Regions from separate parts of the Microbacterium algihabitans genome, predicted to be linked through region 2. Evidence: riboswitches for the same ligand, from Rfam matches in the RefSeq annotation. Region 2 holds a riboswitch; the other holds the start of a gene.
What was found. Region 2 has a riboswitch for thiamine pyrophosphate ahead of RWH43_RS12830 (ECF transporter S component). Riboswitches for the same ligand answer to the same signal wherever they lie in the genome.
Positions count from the first base shown of each region.

Region 1: linked by a shared signal. The riboswitch ahead of thiM (hydroxyethylthiazole kinase) and the one ahead of RWH43_RS12830 (ECF transporter S component) in region 2 are both predicted to bind thiamine pyrophosphate.

Region 1 covers NZ_JAWDIU010000009.1:28,309-33,988, forward strand. Annotated here, with positions in the region: gene RWH43_RS17590 (hypothetical protein) at 1-161, shown strand, start outside; gene RWH43_RS17595 (DnaJ domain-containing protein) at 204-1,142, shown strand; gene RWH43_RS17600 (DUF5302 domain-containing protein) at 1,201-1,383, shown strand; gene thiD (bifunctional hydroxymethylpyrimidine kinase/phosphomethylpyrimidine kinase) at 1,424-2,863, opposite strand; gene thiE (thiamine phosphate synthase) at 2,860-3,504, opposite strand; gene thiM (hydroxyethylthiazole kinase) at 3,504-4,301, opposite strand; TPP riboswitch at 4,293-4,384, opposite strand; gene RWH43_RS17620 (SDR family oxidoreductase) at 4,535-5,200, opposite strand.
Region 2 covers NZ_JAWDIU010000004.1:245,640-251,319, reverse strand. Annotated here, with positions in the region: gene RWH43_RS12840 (GntR family transcriptional regulator) at 13-369, opposite strand; gene RWH43_RS12835 (D-alanyl-D-alanine carboxypeptidase family protein) at 366-2,051, opposite strand; TPP riboswitch at 2,089-2,199, shown strand; gene RWH43_RS12830 (ECF transporter S component) at 2,191-2,832, shown strand; gene RWH43_RS12825 (ABC transporter ATP-binding protein) at 2,832-4,280, shown strand; gene RWH43_RS12820 (energy-coupling factor transporter transmembrane component T family protein) at 4,277-5,062, shown strand; gene RWH43_RS12815 (GNAT family N-acetyltransferase) at 5,089-5,583, opposite strand.

The DNA.
Region 1 (5,680 bases), on a different contig from region 2:
CGCTGAGCCTCGACATCCTCGTGCTGCTCGCCCTGTCGAGCCGCGACGCGGCGGCGTACGCGCGACGACCGCGAAGACGACGGCGCGAGCGGCGGCGCGATGGGGCGCGCACTCCATCTTCTCGGCGGGCGGTCGGGGCTCCCTCAGACTCGGCGGGATAGCCTGAAGGATGCCGCGCCCGTGCGGCAGGACGGATGACGCCAGTGTTCGACAGCCCCATGTCGCTTTCGGCATACGAGGTGCTCCGCGTGGCCGCCGACGTCGACGACGAAGGACTGCGCCGCGCCTACCGGGTGCGTCTGCGCGAAACCCACCCCGACACCGGGGGAGACGCCGCCCTCTTCGTGCAGGTGCAGCGCGCCTGGGAGCTCATCGGCACCCCCGAGGCGCGCGATGCGTACGACCGGGGACGCGGATCGAGCTCAGGGTCGGGTGCGACCGAATGGGGCGCCGGCTCCTCGGCATCCGCCCCCTCGCGCCCCGCCGACACCCGCCCGCGCGCGCGGTCGCACGGGCAGCCCGGTGGCTGGCGACGAGAGCGCTACCTCGATCTGATCCGCGAATGGGTGGGCCGCGGGGTCGACATCGCGGATCCGTATGATCCCGCGCTCGTGCGCTCGGCTCCCCCCGAGATCCGGCACATCCTGGCCGATGCGCTCGCCGAGGAAGAGACCGCGCGGCTCGTCTCGGAGCTCGGCATGGGCTACACCGTGTGGCACGACGTGTTCGCGGATCGCGACGGGCGCGATCCCGAGCAGAAGCTCGACCACCTCGTGCTCGGTCCGAGCGGCCTCTACGCGATGCTGAGCGAGGACTTCGGCGGCCCGGTCGGCGTGCGTCGCGGCGAGATCACCGGTCCGAACGTGTTCGGCTCGCCCGTGACCCAGCTCGTCTCTCGTGCACGCGTGATCGCCCGGTCGGCCGGCGTGCGGTTCAGCGGGGCGATGATCGTGCTGCCCGACGACGACGTGCTCGACGCCGTCACCGACCTCGGCAAGGTGCGCGGCACCCCCGTCGCCCTGGTCACCCGCAGCGCCCTGACGACCCTGTTGCGCCGCGGCATCACCGGAGCGCGGGAGGTCGGCGGCACGGAGCTGTTCGACATCCGCACCCGGCTGCAGCAGCGCGTACGGCACGTCTGAGCGTCGCGACCCGGCCCCGGCGGTGCTCCGACGCCGTGGGCATGCCTAGGGTGGGGGCATGAGTACCGACGAGACCTCGGGTGCCTCGGCATCCGAAGAGATGAAGCGAAAGTTCAAAGAGGCGCTCGCGAAGAAGAACGGCGCCCAGCAGTCGGGTCAGGCGCACCTCGACGGCCACTCGGCCGTGCAGGGCACGCACGCAGCCGTCACCAAGCGCGAGTTCCGACGCAAGAGCGGCTGAGCACCACGCTCGGCGCGGGAGGGGGCGGATGCCGATTCCGTCATCTCCCGCGCGAGAGCGGGGCCTCGAAGAAGTCCCTTTCGAGCGCCATCGAGCGGTCGTAGGCCGTGGCCATCGCCGCGCGCTCGGCCGGCGCGGCGCACCGTGCGGCGGCATCCACGAGCGTCGACGCGCGCGCCGATGAGGCCGCGAACTCCTCGTCGCCGTATGCGGTGAGCCAATCGGCGTAGGCGTGATCGGCGTCGAAGGTGCCGCGCCAGCGCGCCCCGATGTCGGTGTACAGCGCGAAGCACGGCAGGATCGCGGCGACCAGCACGGCGTAGGAGCCCGTGGTCGAGGCCGTGTGCAGGTGATCGGTGTACGCGAGGGTCGACGCCGCGGGTGACAGTCCTCGCGGATCGACATGCGCCTGATGCAGTGCCGCCTCCTCGTCGAGGCAGGACACCGACGCGGTCGCCCAGAAACGCTGTTCGTCGACGGTGGGAGCGAGGGCCGCCACCCGGGCCAGCACGCGGGAGTACTCGCGCAGGTACAGAAGGTCCTGACCCAGGTACCAGGCGAAGGCGTCTCGGTCGAGTGATCCGGATGCCAAGCCGCGCACGAATCCGCACGCGTCGACAGCGGTGCGCACATCTGCCGTCGCCCGCCACCGCTCGGCGCTGAACGACACGTCGAGGTCGATGTGCGGGCGCAGCTCGTGCAGATGGTCGATGGGGCCGTTGCCGCGTCCGACATGCAGGTGCTCGGCGTTCTCGAGCGCACCCGTGAGCCAGCGCTTCGCGCGGGTCAATGCGTCCGGCCACGTCAGGCCGGACGCGGCGAGAGTGGCCATCGCCGACGACAGCGAGCACCCGGTGCCGTGCGTGTGGCGGGTGGCGACGCGGACCCCTGCGACCTCGTGCACGCCGGTCGCGTCGACGATGGCATCCGGACTCTCGGCCCCCGAGAGATGGCCGCCCTTCAGCAGCACGCGGGTCTGCGCGCTCGCGGCCAGCGATCGGGCCTGAGCGACGGAGGCGTCCCACGTCGTCGCGCGGGGCTCGCCCACGAGCACGGCCAATTCGGCGAGGTTCGGGGTGACGAGATCGGCCCGACGGCAGAGCGACCGAACGGCGTCTTCGGCGTCGGTGTCGAGCAGGCGGTCGCCGCTGGTGGCCACCATCACGGGGTCGAGAACGACGAGGGGCGGTCGGACCTGCGCGAGCCAGGCATCGACGACCGCGACGATCGGAGCCGAGCCGAGCATGCCGATCTTCACGGCGTCGATCTCGACGTCGTCGCTCACCGCTCGCAATTGCGATTCGAGGAACTCCGTCGGAGGAACGTGCACCGCACGCACGCCGCGGGTGTTCTGGGCGACCAGAGCGGTGACCACGGCCATGCCGTATCCGCCGAACGCGGCGATCGACTTGAGGTCGGCCTGCACGCCGGCACCGCCGGTCGGGTCTGTGCCGGCGATGCTCAGCACACGCACGCTCATGCGTCGGCCGCCCACGCGGCGCGCAGGGCGCGGACGACCGATCCCGGGTCGTCTGCTGCGCACACGGCCGATACGACGGCCACACCCGCCGCTCCGGCCCCGCGCAGCGCCGCGACGTCGCCCTCGCCGATGCCGCCGATCGCGACGCAGGGAAGAGCGGTGGATGCCGCGATCTCGGCGAATCCCCCGATGCCGAGCGGAGTGGGATGGTCGGGCTTGGTCTGCGTGGCGCGGATCACGCCGACGCCGAGGTAGTCGACGGTCCGCGCGGGCAGGGAATGTGCCACCGAGAGGTGCGCGGCGGTGTTGGCGGTCCAGCCGATGAGGGCGTCGGAACCCAGGAGGGTTCGCGCGGCGTCGACGGGCAAGTCGCTCTGGCCGAGGTGGACACCGTCGACCCGCGCACCGCGCGAGCGTGCGGCGAGCACCACGTCGAGGCGGTCGTCGACGACGAAGGCGCAGCGCCCGGCGATGACGTCGGCGAGGTCGAGGGTGCGGGCGAAGAGCTCGCCGCCCGTCGCGATCTTCTCGCGCAACTGCACGACCGTGACTCCGGCAGAGACCGCGGCATCGACGATGTCGCGCAGACGGGGGAAAGGCACGCGGTGGTCGGTGACGAGGTGCAGCGACAGGTCGGGCATCATCGACCGCCTCCGGTACGTGCCTCGAGATCGTCGGGGCTGAGGGCGGCGAGTTCGTCGAGGAACGCCACCGCGAACGAGCCGGGCCCCCGTGAGGAGCGGGCCGCGCGTTCCGACGCCGCCGCCCATACGGTGCTCGCAGCGACGGCGGCCTCGAACGGTGCGGTGACGGCGGCGAACGCGGCCATCGCCGCGCCGAGGGCGCATCCCCCTCCGGTGACCTGGGTGAGCAGGGCGCTGCCCCCGACGATCCGCGTCTCGCGATCGGCATCCACGATCAGGTCGATCTCTCCCGACACCGCGACCGTCGCGCCGGTGCGTCCTGCGAGGGCGACGGCCGCGTCACGCGCGTCGCTGGGGGAGTCGGTCGCGTCGACTCCGCGGCCGCCCGCCCCTGTTCCCGCGAGGGCGAGGATCTCGGAGGCGTTGCCGCGGATGATCGCCGGTCGCGCCGCGAGCAACTCGTGCGCCAGCGCCGTGCGCACGGGGAGGGCTCCGACGGCGACCGGATCCAGCACCCAGGGAGTGCCGGCGACGACGGCCTCGCGTGCCGCGTCGCGCTGCTTGGCAGTCGGGGTGCCGAGGTTCACCAGCACGCCCCCGGCGATCCCGGCGAACATCCCGGCCTCGCCGGGGATGTCGCACATCGCGGGAGCCGCGCCGAGAGCCAGGAGTGCGTTGGCGGTGAAGTTCGTCACCACCGCATTCGTGATGCACTGCGTGAGCGGCGCGGCTCGGCGCACGGCCTCGAGGGCCTCTGCGGGGGTGGACGGAGACGACGACGTGCGAACGACCATTCGCGACATCCCTTCGCTAGTACGAACTAGATCAGGTTCGACGGGTGTGTTCTCAGCCCTGGCGGGCACCCCGTGTCACTGCGGGCGACGCTAGCACGAAGGCCGCGGCCGCGATCGCGTGCGCCGGAACGTGAGGGATACCGAAGGGGTCGGATGTGCTGGGGCAGGGGCGGCTGCGCCCCGGAACGGAGCGACGTGGCCACCGCCGCCCCGCGCGGGAGCGGGCGCGGGCCTCAGAACCGCGCCGAGAACCCGCCGTCGGTGTGGAGCAGCTGACCGCTGATCCAGCGCCCCTCAGGGGAGAGCAGGAACGCCGTGATCCCGGCGACGTCGCGCGGGGTTCCCATGCGACCGAGCGCGTGATGGGGCGTCAGGGCGTCGCGGGTCTCATCGTCCATCCAGCCGGTGTCGATGGGGCCGGGGTTGACGACGTTCGCGGAGATGCCGCGAGGCCCGAGCTCTCGAGCCGCTGAGATCACTATGCGATCGAGCGCGCCCTTCGACGCGCCGTACGGCAGGTTGCCGGTGGTGTGGTCGCTGGTGAAGGCGACGATGGCACCGCCCGTCTCGTCGACCTGCCGCGCGAACGCGGCGATGAGCAGCAGAGACGCCCGGGCGTTCACGGCGACGTGGATGTCGAAGCTCTCGGCGCTGGTGTCGAGGATGCCGCTCTCGATGTCGTGGGCGTGGCTCAGCACCAGCGCGTGCAGGGGGCCACGCTCGCGGGCGATGCGCTCGATCAGCTCGGTCGGTGCCGCCGGATCGGCCAGGTCGCACGGGTAGTCGCCGGAGGCGAGCTCGCTCGTGACGACATCCCACCCCTCGTCGCGGAGGCGCGGAACGATCGCGGCCGCGATGCTGTTCGCGCGTGCGGCGCCGGTGACGAGGGCGAGAGGCATGCGTCGAGCGTACGGTGCGTGCGCGTGCGCGTGCGCGTGCGGGTGCGGGCGGGTGCGGGCGTGGGGGAGCGAGGGCGATGGCGAGGCGAGCGCGGGGGGCGCCGCTCACCAGCGCTGACGCAGCTGCCGGGCACGAATGCGGGCGGGCGTTGGCGGGTGTGATGGCGAGGCGAGCGCGAGGCCGCGGGTGCCGCTGCTCAGCGCAGGCGCGCCTGCCGGGAGCGGGCGCGGGCGTGTCTGCTCGAGGCGAGCGCATCGGCGCTGGCGCGGGTGCGCCTGCTCGAGGCGAGGGCGTGTGTTCGATGCGGGTGCGCCTGCTCGAGGCGTGCGGGGAGGGAGGAGCGCGCGCGGGGAGGAGCGCGCGCAGGGAGGCGTGGGTGCGGGGTGGTGCGTGTGTCAGAAGGGTGGGGGTGTGCCGTTGTCGTCGGGGTCGGGTGGGGGTGGGTCGTCGGGGGTGAAGCGGACGGCGGGGGAGTAGGG
Region 2 (5,680 bases):
CGTCACCGCTCCTCAGTCTTCGCGCAGAGCGGCCCGCACGAGATCGATCGCCTCGGCACTGGACAGGCCCAGGCGTCGCGCCGTCTCGGCAAAGGTCCGCGCGGCAGCGGCCCCTCGGGCGGCGGCGGCATCCGCGCCCTTCACGAACGTTCCCGCGCGGCCGCGGGTCTCGACGTAGCCCGCCTCTTCGAGTTCTTTGTAGGCGCGAGCGACGGTGTTGGCGGCGAGGTCGAGCTCGCCCGCAAGGGTCCGCACCGGAGGCAGACGGGTTCCCGCGACGAGCGTGCCGTCGTCGATCTGCGCGATGATCCGGCCCCGCACCTGCTCGAACGGCGGGACCGACGACGACGCGTCGAGCGAGAGCTTCATTCGTTCAGTCCGAACAGGTCGAGGGGGTGTGTGAGCCGCCACCACGGGCTCGGCGGGTCGAGCTCGCCGGCGAGTTCGACGTCGACGGTGTCCGCGTCGACGGGACCCGTCGCCGTGAGCGAGCCCACGGTCTCGCCGGGTTCACGGGCGTCGCCGAGGTCGAACGAGGTCGAGGTCTTGGCCTCGGCGCCGTTCCAGAGCACGACGGTCGCGTCGGTGGCGGTGACCACGTCGACGTCGGGGGCCCACAGCGACTCGACCTTGCCGACGACCGTGCCGGCCGTGAGCGAGGGGCTCGGCTGCAGCTCCTGCTCGATGCGCGCGAACAGATCACGGCTGGCCTGATTGCGGCTGTCGGGCCCGGGCTGGCCGAGCACGGCGGCGTAGGCGCGCACCGTGGTGCCGCCGACGGTGATGTCTTTCGCCGTCAGCAGGTTCCAGGCGTCGAGGGTGCCGGTCTTCACACCGATCACGCCGGGATCCTCGAGCAGGGAGTTGCCGTTGCGGAAGGTGCCCGCCCCCGGCAGCGTCAGCTCGGGCGTGCGCACGATCTCGGCGATGACGGGGTTGGCGAGAGCGCGCTCGGCGAGGGCGATGAGGGCGGCGGGCGTCGCGGTGTTGCCCGCCTCGATCCCGGTCGGGTTGACGATCGTGATGCCGTCGATGCCGCGCTGGGCGAGGTACTCTTCCGCGGCGGCGGCGAAGGCGGCATCCGATCCGAAGAGATCGTTCGACAGGCGCTGCGCGTAGTTGTTCGCGGAGGCGATGAGCATGCCCTGCAGCATCTGCAACTGGGTGAGCGTGCCGCCGACGGGCACGTCGAGCGACGATTCGCCGCGCGCCCGGTACTGCCAGTAGTCGGCGCTGTCGGCCTGCGTGAAGGCGTACGTGCCGCCCTGCTCGCTCGGGGCCAGCGGCAGCTTGTCGAGCACGACGAGGGCGGTGACGACCTTCGTGATGCTCGCGATCGACTCGGGGGCGTTCGCGGGAGTCGAGAGCGTTTCGGGCATGCCGTCGAGCGCGATCGCCGCTTCGCCCTGCGCCGGCCACGCGGGGTTCGCCGTGGGCGCGGCGGTCGGCTGCGCGGCGACGGTGCGCACGGTCGGAGCCGCGGCGTTCAACGGCCAGAGCAGGGTCGCGGCGACGTATGCCGCGACCAGCATGAGCAGGAGGATGGGCGGAACGACGGTGGCTGGACGCAGGCGGCGCCGACGCCCTCCGGCCAGCAGATCGCCCGCGCGAAGGGTCGATCCGGAGACGACGAAGATCGGGGCGGGGCGCGGAGCGGCTGCCTGGTGGGGGTCGACCCACGCGAGCGCTCCGATGACGGTGGAGGTTCCGGATGCCGTGGCGGCGGTCGACGCGGGCGAGGCGCCGGTCGTCGGCGGCGGGGTCGTCGCGTCCGCCGGTGACGGCTGCGTCGTTGTGGCTGGGGACGCCTCGGCTTCGGCGCCCTCGGCGGCCGGTGCGACGGCGGCAGCGCCGGTCCGGGGTGCCTCGGCGTCGGCGGCACTCGCGGTGACGGGAGCCCCGGCCTCGGACGCCTCGGCCTCGACGGCACCTGCAGCCCGCGGATCGGCCGGGGAAGCGGCATCCGAAGTCTGCTCCGACTCCGCCGGAGCGGCGAGCGGCTCGTCCGGGTTCCGCGGCGCGCGTCGCGACTCCGGGATCTGCTCGCTCACCCGCCCACGCTACCCCGGGCGTGCCCCTATACTCGTCACCACAACCCACGGGAGTCCGGTGAGCCGGGCTGAGAGGAAGCGAATCCACGCTTCGACCGTCGAACCTGATCCGGATCATGCCGGCGCAGGGAGGAGAGAAATGCACACGTCCACGTCTGCCCCCGCGAACCGCTCGACGGTCGTCGCCTCGGACCGCTTGCGGTGGCGTGTCGTCGACATCGTCGTCGCCGCCGTGCTCGGCGTCGCGATCGGCCTGGTGTTCTGGGCCTGGAACACCGTCGGCGGCCTCTGGTTCGTCGCCATGGACGGCGTCACTCCCGGTCTCGGGGGCCTCGCGGTCGGTATCTGGCTGATCGGCGGCGTCGTCGGCGGGCTGATCATCCGCAAGCCCGGCGCGGCTCTGCTGGTCGAGCTCGTGGCCGCCGTCGTCTCGGCCCTCATCGGCAACGTGTGGGGTCCGCTCACGATCGTGTCGGGCCTGGCTCAGGGCCTCGGCGCCGAGCTGATCTTCCTCACCTTCCTCTACCTGCGATTCACCCTGCCGGTCGCCATGCTCGCCGGAGTCGGCGCGAGCGTCGGCGCGTGGCTGAACGAGCTGTTCGTCGGGTCGTCGCCGAACATCGCCAAGACCGTCGAGTTCAACCTCATCTACCTCGGCACCCTCGTGGTTTCGGGTGCGCTGCTGGCCGGTCTGGTCGGCTGGCTGCTCGTGCGTGCACTGGCGGCCACCGGTGCGCTGAGCCGCTTCGCCGCCGGGCGGGAACGCCGCCGCGACGTCTGATGCCGCATCCCGCGCGCGTCGACGTCGAAGGCTGGGGCTGGCGCTACGCCGGTCGCAAGCTCCCCGCCACGCGCGAGATCGACCTCGTCATCGAGCCCGGCGAGCGGGTGCTGCTGCTCGGCGCCTCGGGTGCGGGCAAGTCGACCCTGCTCGCCGGTCTCGCGGGCCTGCTCGGAGGCAGTGACGAGGGGGAGCAGACCGGGCGCATCCTCGTCGACGGCGGGGCGCCCGAGGGGCAACGCGGACGCATCGGCCTGGTCCTGCAGGACCCCGAGGCGGGGATCGTGCTGTCGAAGGTGGGCGACGACGTGGCCTTCGGGTGCGAGAACCTCGGGGTGCCGGCATCCGACATCCCCCACCGGGTGGCGCACGCTCTGGCCTCCGTCGGTCTGACCGTGCCCCTCGACCGCCCGACGAAGGCGCTGTCGGGCGGGCAGAAACAGCGCCTCGCGCTCGCGGGTGTGCTCGCGATGCACCCCGGACTGCTGCTGCTCGACGAGCCGACCGCCAACCTCGACCCCGACGGCGTCGACGACGTGCGCGCGGCCGTCGAGGGCGTCATCGCGCGCGAGGGCACGACGCTCGTGCTGATCGAGCACCGCACCGCCGTGTGGGCCGACCTCATGACGCGGGTCGTGGTGCTGGCGCCGGGCGGGGGGCTGATCGCCGACGGCCCGCCCGATCGCGTGTTCGCGGAATATGGCGACGCGCTCGCCGCCGCCGGAGTGTGGGTCCCGGGTCGCCCGGTGGAGCTTCCGGTCGCCGCTCCCTCGTCGAATCCGGATGCCGTGCTGACGGCCGAGACGTTGGCCATCGGGCGCGAGAAGGGCACCGTCGTCGCGTCCGACCTCAACCTGATCGTCCCCACCGGCGCGGGCACCGTCGTGACGGGCCCGAACGGCGCGGGCAAGTCGACGCTCGCGCTCACCCTCGCGGGGCTCCTGCCCGAACTCCGCGGAGAGGTGACCGCCGCGGCGGGGCTCGCGGCCCGCGGCATCCGGCGCCCGTCCCGCTGGCGCTCCACCGAACTGCTCACGCGCATCGGCACGGTGTTCCAGGAGCCCGAGCACCAGTTCCTGGCGTCGACGCTGCGCGACGAGCTCGCCGTGGGGCCGAGAGCGCTCCGGATGCCGGCGGCTCAGGTCGAGCAGATCGTCGACGAACTGCTCGAGCGACTCGACCTTGCCCCCCTCGCCCTCGCCAACCCGTTCACCCTGTCGGGCGGCCAGAAGAGGCGCCTATCGGTGGCGACGGTGCTCGCCGCCTCGCCCGAAGTGATCGTGCTCGACGAGCCGACCTTCGGTCAGGACCGTCGCGGCTGGACCGAGCTCGTCGCCCTGCTGCAACGCGAGATCGCACGCGGGCGCGCGGTGGTCGCCGTCACGCACGACGCCGACGTGGTGCGCCATCTCGGGCAGCACCGCATCCGCCTGGGGGAGGCCGCGTGAGCGTCGTGGTCGAGGCCCCCGCGCGCACGGCGTGGCTCGACGGCGTGAACCCCGTGACGAAGGTCGCGATCGTGGTGGTGCTCGCCGTGCCGTTGCTGGTCTCGATCGACGCGGTGAGCGCCGCGACGGCCCTGATGCTCGAGCTGCTGTGCGTGCCGCTCACGGGACTGCCGTTGACGACGGTGCTCAAGCGGATGCTGCCCGTGCTGGTGTTCGCCCCCGTCGCGGCGGTGAGCATGCTGCTGTACGCCCGCCCCGGCGGCACCGTCTACGGCTCGTTCCTGTTCGCCACGATCAGCGACGACTCGATCGTGCTCGCGATCGCCGTGCTGCTGCGCGTGCTCGCGCTCGCGCTACCGATGATCCTGCTGTTCGCCCGCACCGATCCCACCGCGCTCGCCGACGCCCTCGCCCAGGTGGCCAAGCTGCCGAGCCGGTTCGTGCTCGGCGTGCTCGCCGGGGCGCGCACCGTGGGGCTGTTCGTCGACGACTGGCGCACGATGACCCTCGCCCGCCGAGCGCGGGGGCTCGGCGACCGCGGGGCGCTCCGTCGGTTCTTCTCGATGGCGTTCGTGCTGCTCGTGTTCGCCGTGCGCCGCGGCACGAAGCTCGCCACCGCGATGGAGGCGCGCGGGTTCGGCGCCGACGTCGAGCGCACCTGGGCGCGGCCGTCGACGCTGTCCGGCCGCGACGGCGCCGCCCTTGCGGGATCCCTCGCGCTGGGAGCTCTGGCGCTCGCCGCCGCGGTGGCGACGGGCGCGTTCCGCGTCGTGGGGACGTGAGCGTCGGCGGCGGGGCTACCGACGACTCAGAACACGTACTCGAAGCACAACGAGCGCGGCATCGTCTCGATGTAGGGCTCGTAGACCGGGATCGGGGTGAAGCCCGCGGCGGCGTACATGCGCAGCGACTCGGGCTGCATGCGCCCGCTCTGCAGGATGACGCGGCGCGCGCCCGCGCGACGGGCGAGGTCGACGACCGTCTCGGTCAGGGCGGTGCCGACCCCTCGGCGGCGGGCGCCGGCGGTGACGATGAGGCGCTTGAGCTCCCACTCCTCGCCCAGGCGTCTCAGGATCACGTGCCCCAGAGGAGTGTCGTCGGCGTCGATCGCGAGCAGCGTCGCCACCACGTCTTCGGGGTGCACCGCGAGAGCGGCCTCGCGCTTGGCGGCGACCTCGGGGGTGTCGTCGGCGTCGGCGTCGCGGTAACGCTCGTCGAGATCGGCATCGAGCACGCGCCGCAGGGCGACCGCGCGGGGATCATCGACGGCGACCTTCTCGATACGGAACCCGGGCTCGCTCACCCGACGAGCCTAGGGCCGGTGGTCCGCGCCGGCCCGACGCGCGACGATCGGTGCGCACTCGCCTGCGCGAACCGGCCCCGCGCTGCGGGGTTCGCCC